3 regions of the Lactobacillus sp. ESL0233 genome follow, and region 2 is predicted to be linked to each of the others. Evidence: riboswitches for the same ligand, from Rfam matches in the RefSeq annotation. Region 2 holds a riboswitch; each other region holds the start of a gene.
What was found. A riboswitch is a leader RNA that binds a small molecule or an ion and turns the genes downstream of it on or off. The one in region 2 is predicted to bind thiamine pyrophosphate.

Region 1 (4,283 bases), on a different contig from region 2:
GTGATGACAACAGTGAAAATGATGAACGTCATATCGTGATTAACCAAAAATTATCGGAAGTTTCGCGCTACGTTCATTCACAAAACTTAGAAACGGTCACTATTAATTCAACAATGGGTACAACTAGTGTTTATCTAGATTCTGCTAAACCGGCTGGCGATACGGTGATAATTAATGTCAATGCTTTAATGAGTGAGGTTGCAATCTACTTGCCATTGTCATGGCAACTTAAGGACAATTTAGCTACTATTTTGGGTGAAGTAGAAATTAATGGTACAGCAAAAGGTAATGGTCCAACGGTAATTCTGCAAGGATCAAGTAGATTTGTCTCAATTTCGATTAATTATGTTTAAAAGAGCCGTAACAATGCACCTAGCCGTATTAAAAACCTCCTAGTATTGAAAAATTTGAAGCAAAGTAAAGATTACTCTTATGAAGTATATTTAAAGAAGTAAAAAAAGACAGTACTGAAGGTGGTACTGCCTTTTTTGAAGTTAGCTAAGACTTTAAATAACGAGGAAGAAGCTAACTGTTCTTATTGTCGCTGCCAATTGGTGGTAAGCATTGCTGCAACCGCTTTTTTAATATCTTTACTTTGGGAAATCATTGAAATGACGGCTGCGCCAGCTACATTAGTTTGGGCAATTGCTGGTAAATCTGTAACCTTAATGCCACCAATTGCAACGATTGGTCTACTAGTGCGCTTGACTAGTTTAGCTAAACCAGTAAGACCTATTTCTGGATCAGCATCGTCTTTTGATTGTGTGGTAAAAATTGGACCACTGCCATAATAATCAATGCCAGCAATAAGGTCGCCTTTGGTAATTTCTGTCATAGTAGAACATGAGTAGCCCACAATCATCTGGCCGGCTACTTCATTTATTACCTGGGTAATATCTTCATCATCTTGACCAACATGGATTCCTTCAGCGTGAACTTTTTTGGCTAAAGCAACATCATCATCGATAAAAAATGGCACATCATATTTTTGACAAAGTTGGTGTAGTTCTTCGGCCATTGATAAGTGGTCACTTTGTTTCAAAGTTGATTTAGGACCCTTGTCACGGAATTGATAAGCAGTGATGCCAGCTTTGAGAGCTTCTTCTACTAATTCTGGTAGACTTTTGTTTGCGGGCAGGTCTTGTGTTCCACAGACAAAATATGCGGTTAACTGTGTGGGATCAAATTTTTGCATAATTTCTCCTAGTTTATTTTTACCCAATGATTAAGTGGTCCGTGACCATGGCCAACTTGGATGGTTTCTGCGATAGCTTTGGCTACGTATTGTTTACCAAGTTTAATTGCAGCACTTAAAGTTTGACCGTGAGCGAGCTGAGCTGTAATTGTTGCAGCTAAAGTGTCACCGGTGCCGTGAGTTCTTTTGGTGTGAGTACGTGGACTGCTAATCCAAAAATCGGTACCATCGGCTAAGAGGGCATAGTCGCGTACTAGTTCATTTTCAGCATGACCACCTTTGATTAGAACATTTTTCACACCCATCTTTTGTAAGGCATGAGCTAATGCGGGATACTGTTTTTCGCTGCTTGCCTTAATTCCCGTCAGTACTTCAGCTTCGGGCAAGTTGGGTGTTACTAAATCTGCAAGTGGTAAAAGTTCCTCTTTGACAGTTTTAACAGCATCTTTACTTAGCAGGGGTGCACCGCCTTTAGCTACCATTACGGGATCAATTGTAATGGGACCAAAATCATACTTTTTTAGGTTAAGAGCAACTTGATGCACGTGAGCTGCATCGCCAAGCATTCCTGTTTTGCAGGCGCTGATCTTAAAATCAGCGGCAAGTGAAGTAAATTGTGCGTCAATTAGTTCTAATGGTATTAAAAAAGAGTCTTGTACACCAAGGGTATTTTGTGCGGTAACAGCTACCACCACTGCTGTACCAAAAACTTTTTGCATTTGAAAAGTCTTAAGATCGGCCATAATACCAGCACCACCACCAGAATCAGTTCCAGCGATTGTTAATACTTGGGGGAAAGAATTAATTTTTTCAGTCATAAAAAGCCGTCCTTTAGTCAAATTTTGCTATTTTTTCAATATCGGCAACTTGAACTTTAGCCAAGTAGTCTATCAGATGCATACCGAACGTGCCAGGGCCAATTTTTGGATGGTCTTTAGCTAGTAATTCGCCAGTAGCTGCAAATACCAAGGTGGCAGTTTGAGCTGCTTCAAATTGATCAGCCCCAACTGCTGCAAAAGCTGCCACAATACTAGATAGTACATCACCTGAGCCAACATGGGCTTGAAATAGCGGGGTGCCGTTGTAAACATGTGCAATCTTCTTGCCATTGCTGATTGTGTCTGTTGCACCACTAGCAATAACAACACAGTCCAATTTTTGAGCCGTTTTTTGGGTGATTTGGTCAAGATTACCTGAACCCGAACCAGCATCAATCCCTCGGGCATTCCATTCAAAACCCCCTAAAGCTGCAATTTCGCCAACATTACCACGGATTATGCTAACTGGAAATCTGTGGAGGAGGTCCTGCGCTGTTTGCAGACGATAATTAACCGCTCCTACAGCGACAGGGTCAAATACGATAGGCTTTTTATCTTGGGTAGCTAAAGCGCCTATTTTTTTCATTTGGGCAATTTGCAACTGGGTTAAGGTGCCGAGATTAAGGGTAACGCTTGAAGCCATCTTAACCATTTCTTCGGCTTCGGCAATTTCTTTACTCATAATTGGTGAAGCACCAATAGCATTTAAACTATTAGCAACATCTTGAACGGTGACAAAATTAGCAGCATTTAAAACAACCGGATTTTTTTCTCGTAATTCATTGAGAATATTTAACTTCATTTCAACCTCCAACAATTGCACTAGCCTACTTGCGTAAATAAAAAGCTTTGACACTATCATGTGTCAAAGCTTAACGGTTATTGACACGTTCCTACGCAAGAATTAGCTTACAGGTTCAAAGGGTCTAGAACGTAGTTCCATCTCAGCCGCGATGGGGGCTCCCCTCGTGTTATCGCTTTCTATTATAATGACTTTTTAAGTTTAATACAATTAAAAATAGGCATAAAATAAGAATAAAATTAATAAAGTAGAAAAGAGGCAAATTAATGAGTTTCACGCAGCAATTGCATCAAGCAGCACAAAATATATGGCAAAAAAGTCTGGTGCATCCTTTCATTACAGAATTACAAAGTGGCCAACTACCGTTAACAAAATTTCGGTTTTATTTACTGCAGGATCGATATTATTTAGTTGAATTTAGTAAGTTCCATCATCTATTAGCTGAACAAGCAGGTAATCCGCAAATTAAAAAATTTTTATTGCAGAGTGAAGCAGATCTTAGAGCTTGCGAATGGTCTGCCCGCAGTGATTTTTTTACGGAATTAAAAATTACTCCAATGGAAATTAGACAAACAGCGGTTGCGCCTACGGCGTATAATTATGTCAATCATATGTATCTGACACTCGAACGTGATGGCTTTGCCCCAGCAATCGCTGCAATTGTTCCTTGTTATTGGTTGTATCAAGAAATTGGGCAAAAATTAGCTAAAGTTGGCTCACCCGTAGCACTCTATCAAACATGGATAGATACTTATGATAGTGACTGGTATGAGGTCAATGTGACGCATATTTTGCAATTAATAAATATTTTGGCTAGTCAAGCCACCGCAACTGATCGTCAAATGATGCAAACAGCTTTTATTCGCAGTAGCTACTACGAATTGCAGTTTTGGCAAATGGCTTACGCAAAAGAGCGATGGTAATAAAAAACTGAACTAGCTAGTAGTTCAGTTTTTTTATTGAGCCGCAAGTCGTTTTTCATGCCGAGCCAAAATCATGTCAACAATTGCTTGGGCGACATTAAGGTTTTTTAATAATGGTCCATGAGAATAGGTACCAATAAAGTTATGATAACGTAGCCCTTCGACTTTATCTTGGGGGTTATTACCATAACCTTCAATCATTTTGCCTAAAGGATGCAGTTTTTCTTTATCATCAAAATATGTTTGTCCTGAATGGTTTTCAAAGGCACTAACTTCACCCCAGTCGCTCAGATACCTAGTATCACCAATCATTCGCTTATCTGACTTAAAAACGGTGTGGAAGGGTAAGATATCTAGTCCTTTAATTGTAATGCCAGAATTAGTTTTGTAATAAGAACCAACTAATTGATAGCCCCCACAAACACCTAACATTGGGCCGTCACTATTGATATAGTTGGTTAAAGTATCTTTATGACGTGGTAAGTCTTTGGCAACTACAGTTTGTTCAAAATCTTGGCCACCACCAAAAAAAACAAAGTCATAGT
Region 2 (4,283 bases):
AAGTTAAAATTAAAATTCCATCTGCAACAGGAGTTGTAATTTCAATTAAATTATCTTTAGAATCGATTGGCTTATCAGCATATTGAGCTGACTTAAATGTATAACCTGGAATTTGGGGTACTTTAATTTTAGATGTTGAAATTACCTCATCCTTGAACGATTCAATTGGATTACCCTTATCGTCTTGATATTTTACCTTAACTGAATTAGTAGCAGTAACACCATCGTATACAGCTACAGCCTGTTTGGGGCTAGATGGCAAGGAAGCTGCTGCAACTTTAGTATTAGCAGTTAAAAAACTTAGCATTATAAAGGTAACAGCTCCCAATATTATTTTTTTACCATCTTTAAAAATGCCTTTTCTTTTGCTCATATCTTGTGTCCTTTCGGCTACACCTATGTGATTTAAATTTAAAGTCATTAACAAACAATTATGCTATAAATATAACTTTGAAAGCGATTGTAGCATATGTATCCAGCAAGCAGAAGTTTATATATATATATCATAACAATAGTTATATAATAAAATTAACATCCCGCTATTTTAAGTTGATATTCGCCTGTCTAAATAATTCCGTCCGCATTTGAACTGGCGTTTCATGATAATACTCGTTAAATTTTTTATAAAAAAAAGATTTACCACTATATCCTACTTGAGCAATAATATCTCTAACCGAAATATCGGGGCGTGCTAGTAAAGTACGTGCTTCCTGCATGCGTCTTTCATCAACATGCTCAACAAAACTTTTTCCAGTCTTTTGCTTAACTAAAGTTGAAAAATAATTAGGATTTAAACCAAAATGCTTTGCAGTTTGTTCCAAAGTAATATGAGCAAAGTTTTCATCAATATATTGATCTAGAGCTGTCTCAGCAAATTCATAGTTAACCAGTGGTAGAGCTGATAGCTTTTGATTTCTAATCGTTGTTAAAAATGCCATCATTAATTCTGCACTAATCATTTCACTAGTAAACAAATTTTGGTTTAAATATTCATCAACGATTCTTCTCATCAGTTGGGTGGGTTTGGCTAATTTTGAATTTTTTAAATATAACAACCGCTCCGTCTTAAGAGATAACTTTATTTGGCTAACTATTGTCTGCTCGTCATCATTAAATTTAGCTATAGCATTGAGAAAATTTAAATGATTAGTAAATTCAAATTTAACGATTATATCTTCTTTAGTTTGCCGAGGAACATCATATTCACATTTTGGTTCTAAAAAAACGCTATTTCCTGTTGCTAAACGAATATTTTTTCCATTGATTTTTATGTTTATTGTTCCTGCCACCATAAAAATAATAGTTTGACGAGCAGTTTGATAGCGATGTAGACCAGTATTATGATTTTCAAGATAAATCGTAAATAGATCAAAAGTGCTATTAACTGGTTTGAGACATACCTCATTTGTATCAGTACTTGTTGCTTGTAAAACACTCGCTAAATATTGTTCCAGCCTAGCTGCTGTCATACCTTCACCTTCTCAATGATTTTATATTATACTTTAATTATATATCAAAAGATTTGTTACTTATAAATTTTTAAAGCAAAAAAGTTTACTTTAATATCATGATCAAGATAGACAGCAAACCATCTTTTAGGTATAATGACACTGATATTGGGGTGCCGATAAGGCTGAGAACATACCCACTGAACCTGCATGGATAATGCCAACGAAGGGAAAATCACTTGAATTTTACGTCATCTGGTATGAAACCATGATGACTTTTTTTATACTTAGGAAATAAAATTGATTACTATTAAAAATTTAACTTTTACATATGACCTGCAGAATAAAATTTTAGATAACCTTAGTTTAACCATACCTACAAAAGAATTTTCATTATTAGTAGGACCTTCAGGCTGCGGCAAATCTACCCTACTAAAAATACTTGTAGCACTTTATCCCAAATATGCTGGTCAACTCACTGGGGAAGTTGATTTAAATGGCTTACGAGCTGCGATGCTGTTCCAAAATGCTAGTGAACAATTTACAATGTCTACTCCGCGAGAAGAAATTATCTTCGCTTTAGAAAACCTCCAAGTTGACCGTGAACAATATGCCCAACGTCTTAAATTGGCCGTTAAATTTGCCCAGATTGACCACCTACTTGATCAAAAAATTAATACAATGTCTGGTGGTGAACAGCAACGAGTCGCACTAGCTGTTCTAGTAGCAATGGATGTAGATCTTTATTTACTTGATGAGCCATTTGCCAATTGTGATCCAGATGCTCGACGCTTTTTAATTAACAAATTAGCAGCTTTAAAAAAACAAGGGAAAACTATTCTCATTAGTGATCATCTTTTAAGCAATTATCAAAATATTTGTGACAATATATTTCAATTTCAAAAAAAAGTAATCACTAAGCTAAGTGCAGCAGCCAAAGATAACTTATTGCAAAAAAATAAAGATAAAAAAAATTATCATTTTGCTCTCCCTCAAAGTGAGCAGCCCTGTTTTACTTTAACTAATACAAAAATTAGTGAAAATCGATTACTTTTAAACCAAAAGCACTTACAAATTATGGCTGGTAAAACCACCCTCATTACGGGAGCTAATGGCATTGGTAAAACTTCACTTTTTAATGCCCTTAGTAAAATGTTATCCTACGATGGCAGCTTGACTTATTATGACCATGAAATTAGCCAATTATCCACGCGTAAATATTTGCGGCAAGTTGGGCAAGTTTTCCAAAAAGCTAGTGACCAATTTATTAATATTTCAGTTGCAGATGAGCTTAACTTGAGTAAAAAAAGTCCTAATAACCATTTCTTTACTGACCCAGAAATTAATAAAGCTTTAATTGCCTTGGAATTAGATCAAACCTTAGATCAAGTTGTCTATTCCCTTTCTGGTGGCCAACAAAAGAAATTACAAATTTTATTGATGATCATTGCTAGTCAAGCTGTGCTCTTACTTGATGAACCACTAAGTGGCTTAGATAATCATTCTGCTAAACAAATCATAAATTTATTAAAGGAGAACCAAGCTCGACAAGGGCAAACACTAGTAATTATTACCCACGACCTTACTAACATTGCGGAGTGGTGTGATTATCATCTTGTTTTTAAAAACCAACAATTAACCTATGTAACGAAATGAGGTGTTCGCATTGAATCCTAGTTTTAAATTCTTTTTAGCAGTAATAGTTTCTTTAGAGATATCATTGACAACCAGCTTACCTACAAATTTAATCATTATTGGAATAGCAGTAGTTTATTTACTTTTTAATCATGTCAAAATCAAAAATTTACTTTTAACATTACTTTTACCATTAGTAGCAGCAACGACCATCTTTGCTACTTTGTACTGGTTTACACCTGAACCCAATTTACAGAACGCTCTTTGTTTAGCTAGTAGAATTTATGTCTACACTCTGACCATCTACTGCGTTTTTATTGGAACTACGACCACAGAATTTGCTCGTTGCTTTGAACAAAATTTTCATCTACCAAGTAAATTCGCATATGGCATTTTAGCAGCACTTAATCTTGTTCCCCAAATGAAACAAGCAATTAAAAAAGTCCAAACCGCTGCAATGATGCGGGGAGTTTATTTAAGTTTTTGGTCACCTACACTCTACTTCAAAGCAATCTTAATTGCCCTCAATTCAGCCGAAAATTTAGCCCAAGCAATGGAGTCACATGGCTATGTTGAAGATGCGCCACGGACAACGATCGTGGCAATTCCAATAAAAATAAGTGATTGGATATATAGCGGTATTATTCTATTATTTGTTAACCTTGCACTACTTACTTTAAATTAAATAAAAAATAGCCATATAGATGATGCGAACCCAAAATTAGTTCGCTTTATTAATTATTAACTGAGGACTAATTACCGGTATTTAATCGGAGTTGGTCCTTTTAGTTTGCTTTTAATTCTTTTCTGGTTGTAATACTCAATGTAGTCTCTGATTGCATCTTCTAGTTCATTAAGATTTTTAACTTGCTTTTCAAAGCCGTAAAACATTACCCACTTGAGGGTTAAAGTCATTACTATAAATAGTGTAAAGTTAAGCCAAAATAGTTAGGCCGTGACGTGCAAGAAACGCCAGCAAGTAATCAATATTAGATCTAACCTGATAACGCCAACTTAATTCAGGAAGAACAATTTAATATTCATGCCAAGCCGATAGCTTGTAATTTTATCTTATTTAGATAATTTAGCCATAAAAATAACCCCCCAATTTGGGGGCACTTCATAGTTGATTGTTTTTTATTATCTTCTTATTTATGGTAAGGACTACCATTATTAATCATAAAACCGCGATAAATTTGT
Region 3 (4,283 bases), on a different contig from region 2:
TTCATATCCACTTGTTCCGTAAATAAAACTACCATATGCACGACGATATTTTTGACCTTTTATTTTTATGATTTCTTTCGATACTAAAAAATCTTCATAGTGAATCCCACACATTTTTACTGTAGGCTTTTTTATTTTTTTACCAGTTTTGGTATAAAAAGAAGGTATTTTGTGATGCTTTCTAACTTCATATCCCCGCTTAGGGAGAATAAAATTGTCAGCACGAATCAAGTATTGGTCAGTATCATCTAAATTATGACTAATCAAATATCCTTTACCATCAATATTACAAGCTCCAATAATTCTCCATTCATCAACAGATATGGGAGTCATCTGCTTATTTTTTGTAGGTGTTTCTACTAAATTACCTTTAACATATTTCCCTGTTCCATTATCGCTGAAGTAGTAAATTCCATCTTTATTGATATCTTTATACCAAGCATACATTCTGATTGGCTTATCCAAATAGTGAAAGCCTGTTTTCTTAGCCAATGTAACCATTTCTTTATAGTCATTCATAGTGGCATATTTTTCACGATTTCCTTTTAAGTTATTTGCTTCAACTCCTGTTAAATGCTGCTCATCCTTAGTATATTCTGCGAAAACATATTGAGAGTTTGTTACACATAAGCCAGTAGCGACTAATAATGAAAGTGTAAAAAGTTTAGCAAAATATTGAATATTCCTTCTCATATTTTCTCCTTCTATTAAATATATAAAATAATTAATCACCATATTGTTATTTATGTAATACATAAACTTTTATAAGCAAACTTAAACTGCTGAAATTTATAATTCCCATATAATTAGTGATTATGGGGATTTTAGCTTATATAAATCCAATAATAACATTTGTATTTTTTAACAATCTATAGATATAAATACATCTTTTATTATAAAACGTACTTATATTTCTTTGAACACTATACAAAAAAACCTAAAAAAAGTATTATAAAATACTTTTTCTATATGCGTACAACTATATAACGATACTATTATGTTTTAACAAATTTTATTGTTGTATATAGTATTTCAATAATTACACTATTTATTTTATCCATTTTAATCATGCTATTTTAAAGTTAATTTATAAATTATTATTCTAATTATTTTCTTTGAACATCATCTCTAGGATTCAATAATATTGCCTATAAAAATGAGTTGTGAAAATTACATAATTTTCACAACTCATTATCAATTTAAAATTTAGAGTTTCATTAATTATTCTAAATAAGTACCTTGCATTTTTTCCTTAAAATCAGCTGGCAACTTCAAACCATTTACCAAGTAATTATCAAAATCCCCATAATTCTGCTTAATTGTTTTAAAATAGCATTCTAAATACGAAGGCTGTACAGTTAGTGCTACCTTTACACTTTCAAGTTGAACTGCATCTAATTTTCCTTTTAAAAGCTTTAAAATTTCGTTATTAGCTTTGCTTCTTGCTTCAATTGTCTTTAAATAATCAGTAAAAATATCATGATTACCAACACCCAAACACTTTAAAATTAACGCTGCTGCAACACCAGTACGATCTTTTCCTGCAAAGCAATGGAATGCTGTTGGTACGGGATTGGCAACTAGAGTCAGCAAAAATTGTTGATATCCCTCACGCGCAGAATTTGTTAAGGCTAGTTGCTTGTATGTAATTAGCATATTACCTGCAACATCCCCATTAGCAGAAATAATTTCATCAAGACTAGCTTGGTTAGTAGCAGCAGCTTTTAGAACATCTATCGTAATATAAGTTAATCCATTCCAAATATAATTTGGATATTCTTTTCGTTCATCAGCACCACGAAAATCTATTAATTGCTTAATTTGATATTTATTTCGGACGGCCTCCTTTTGCTCTAAAGATAAATCAAATAACTGTCCACACCGAAAAAGCATATTTTCTTTTACTTTTTTCCCATTTGCACCGACATAACCGCCTAATGAGCGCCAGTTCGTAATATCTTTTACCATAATTGTCCTTATCTATATCCAAATTATTCTTTTTATCAAAAAATTTACTCGAGCTAGAGCCAAATTTCAACCAAAACAAAAATAGCTGCTAACTGTTTTATCTGCTATCAACCTTTGGACAGGATAAGTTGCAACTACTTTACTCTAATTAACTTATTTTTGGCTTTACAGCACGTTCAAACATATTAATAATTAATTTAACTAAAATACCATCAAAAACAACAGCTGAAATCAAGTTAGTAATAAACATTGTTATTTGTAATACAAGACTAAATTTTGCCCAACCATAAAGCACATATGACAAAATAAAGCAGCCCAAGCCAGCAAAAATTGCTCCTGTTATCACACTTGCCCAAGAAAATTTCTGATAGCGTTCTTTTTTAGGGAAGAAGCCAATTTCATTTAATGCTCCCTGTAGAATACCAGATATAATAGTCGTTGCTCCCCATTGTCCCCCAATCGCCATTTCAACAACTGCCGCTAATAATTCACCAATAGTACCAGACCCAGCAGTTGGCACAAAATATATTGCTAAAGGCGCAGCCATGAGCCACAAACCTGTAAAAACTGTATCAACTACCGGTGCAAAGCCTGTTGGAATCAAGGCCATTTTAATTAAATTATAGGCCCAATTGAAGCCATAAGTGTAAATCACACCCATAATTATTCCGATTAAAGCAACTAAAATAATTGATTTAACATTCCACTTTGATGATCTTGTAAACATAAAAATACTCCTAAATAACTATTAAGTCATTAGGAGTACCTAGTAAATTACTCTATTACACTTCCCTAGCGCAGGAATTATCCCGTTCAGGTTCAGAGGGTATTTCTCAGCTATATGCACCCCTAGTGACTTCTTTTGTATTATAGCATAATCGTGTAGCCTTGGCTTACACGATTTTATTTTATTAAGTATTTAAAAATTACTAAAACTAGCAAGCTTTTCCTCAGTCATGTCACGAATAATTGCCACTGCTAAATCAACTGCAGCCTTAAAATCATGGTATGCACTAAAGCAATATGGTGAATGTTCATATCGTACAGGTATACCAATCACAATAGTAGGTGCACCATTTTCATAGTAAATAGCGGCTCCATCTTGTCCCCCACCAGTACGAACTGAGCGCGTATAAGGAATATGATTTTTATCAGCTACATCGCAGGCATACTGTTGGAATTTAGGATTAGGTAAGAATGAGGTATCCATATCACGTAGCATCGGTCCTCTTTTAAGACCAGTTTGAGATAACCAGTCAGGGGTAAAAGTATCATCAGCTGGACATGATTCTAGTACAATCGCCAAATCGGGTTTAACTTCTCTAGCTGTTACATACGCACCTCGTAACCCAACCTCTTCTTGACTTGAAAGAGCAGCAACGATATTAAAGTTTGTTTGTTCATCTTTTAATTCCTCAAGAACATCCGCCATTGCAGCTGCACCAAAGCGATCATCAAAATCTTTACCAAAAAATAAACCTGTCTTATCATTATATTCGCATTTTACATCAACAAAAATTGGACAGCCAGTGTCAATTTTGTAATCATTAATGGTTTCTTCGCGTGAGCTTGAACCAACATCAATCGACATGTCAGCAACATCTGGAACATTGTTACGCTCTGCTTCAGTCATAAAATGAGGCGGTTTAGTTGCCACTACTCCTGGAATATACTCACCATCACGATTTCTAATTTTGACACGTAAAGCTGGAATATTGTATTTAACCCAGCCACCAAGTGGAACAAATTTGATTAAACCATTAGGTCTTACAGCCTGTGTAATAAAGCCAACAGCATCTGAATGGGCATCAAGCTGGATTATTGGACGATGAGCTTTATTTTGCTTTTTAGCTGCATAAACATTCAGCATACCATCAATTTTAATATCAGCGTAATTCTTCACAGTTTCTGTAAACAATTTAACAAATTCTTCTTCAAAGCCAGAGGTTGCGTTTGCATCTGCAAAAGCTTTAAGCATTTTAATTTCTTCTTCTTTTTTCATTTTTTAGCCTTTCATTTTTTACTATTATTCTTAATTGTAGCAAAATTTATATTAAGAAAACTACAATTTAAATTAAACTTCATTTTTAAATAAAAACCTTGTATAGACAAAAAAAATTAAAACTATCTACTATTTCATCTAGAAAATGATATAATCGACTTTATTAGAAATTTAAATTGTTTAAAGTGAAAGGTAAATAAATGCCGAAAAACGACAATATTAACAGTATTATTGATCATAAGTTGTTTACCGAAGATGATATTCACAAAATGTGCGTCAAATTAGGCAAACAGTTAACCCAAGACTATGCAGG

Region 1: linked by a shared signal. The riboswitch ahead of thiM (hydroxyethylthiazole kinase) and the one ahead of F5ESL0233_RS00445 (ATP-binding cassette domain-containing protein) in region 2 are both predicted to bind thiamine pyrophosphate.
Region 3: linked by a shared signal. The riboswitch ahead of F5ESL0233_RS01750 (ECF transporter S component) and the one ahead of F5ESL0233_RS00445 (ATP-binding cassette domain-containing protein) in region 2 are both predicted to bind thiamine pyrophosphate.

The regions. Positions count from the first base shown of each region.
Region 1 covers NZ_REHH01000009.1:257,714-261,996, reverse strand. Annotated here, with positions in the region: gene F5ESL0233_RS07535 (hypothetical protein) at 1-353, shown strand, start outside; gene thiE (thiamine phosphate synthase) at 536-1,198, opposite strand; gene thiD (bifunctional hydroxymethylpyrimidine kinase/phosphomethylpyrimidine kinase) at 1,204-2,013, opposite strand; gene thiM (hydroxyethylthiazole kinase) at 2,027-2,815, opposite strand; TPP riboswitch at 2,887-2,990, opposite strand; gene tenA (thiaminase II) at 3,082-3,738, shown strand; gene F5ESL0233_RS07510 (type 1 glutamine amidotransferase) at 3,772-4,283, opposite strand, start outside.
Region 2 covers NZ_REHH01000003.1:20,848-25,130, reverse strand. Annotated here, with positions in the region: gene F5ESL0233_RS00455 (MucBP domain-containing protein) at 1-373, opposite strand, end outside; gene F5ESL0233_RS00450 (helix-turn-helix transcriptional regulator) at 540-1,469, opposite strand; TPP riboswitch at 1,608-1,697, shown strand; gene F5ESL0233_RS00445 (ATP-binding cassette domain-containing protein) at 1,749-3,104, shown strand; gene F5ESL0233_RS00440 (energy-coupling factor transporter transmembrane protein EcfT) at 3,115-3,768, shown strand; gene F5ESL0233_RS00435 (IS3 family transposase) at 3,840-3,974, opposite strand; gene rlmH (23S rRNA (pseudouridine(1915)-N(3))-methyltransferase RlmH) at 4,232-4,283, opposite strand, start outside.
Region 3 covers NZ_REHH01000006.1:18,205-22,487, reverse strand. Annotated here, with positions in the region: gene F5ESL0233_RS01760 (hypothetical protein) at 1-693, opposite strand, end outside; gene F5ESL0233_RS01755 (tyrosine-protein phosphatase) at 1,222-1,968, opposite strand; gene F5ESL0233_RS01750 (ECF transporter S component) at 2,117-2,695, opposite strand; TPP riboswitch at 2,741-2,829, opposite strand; gene F5ESL0233_RS01745 (M42 family metallopeptidase) at 2,888-3,970, opposite strand; gene hpt (hypoxanthine phosphoribosyltransferase) at 4,171-4,283, shown strand, end outside.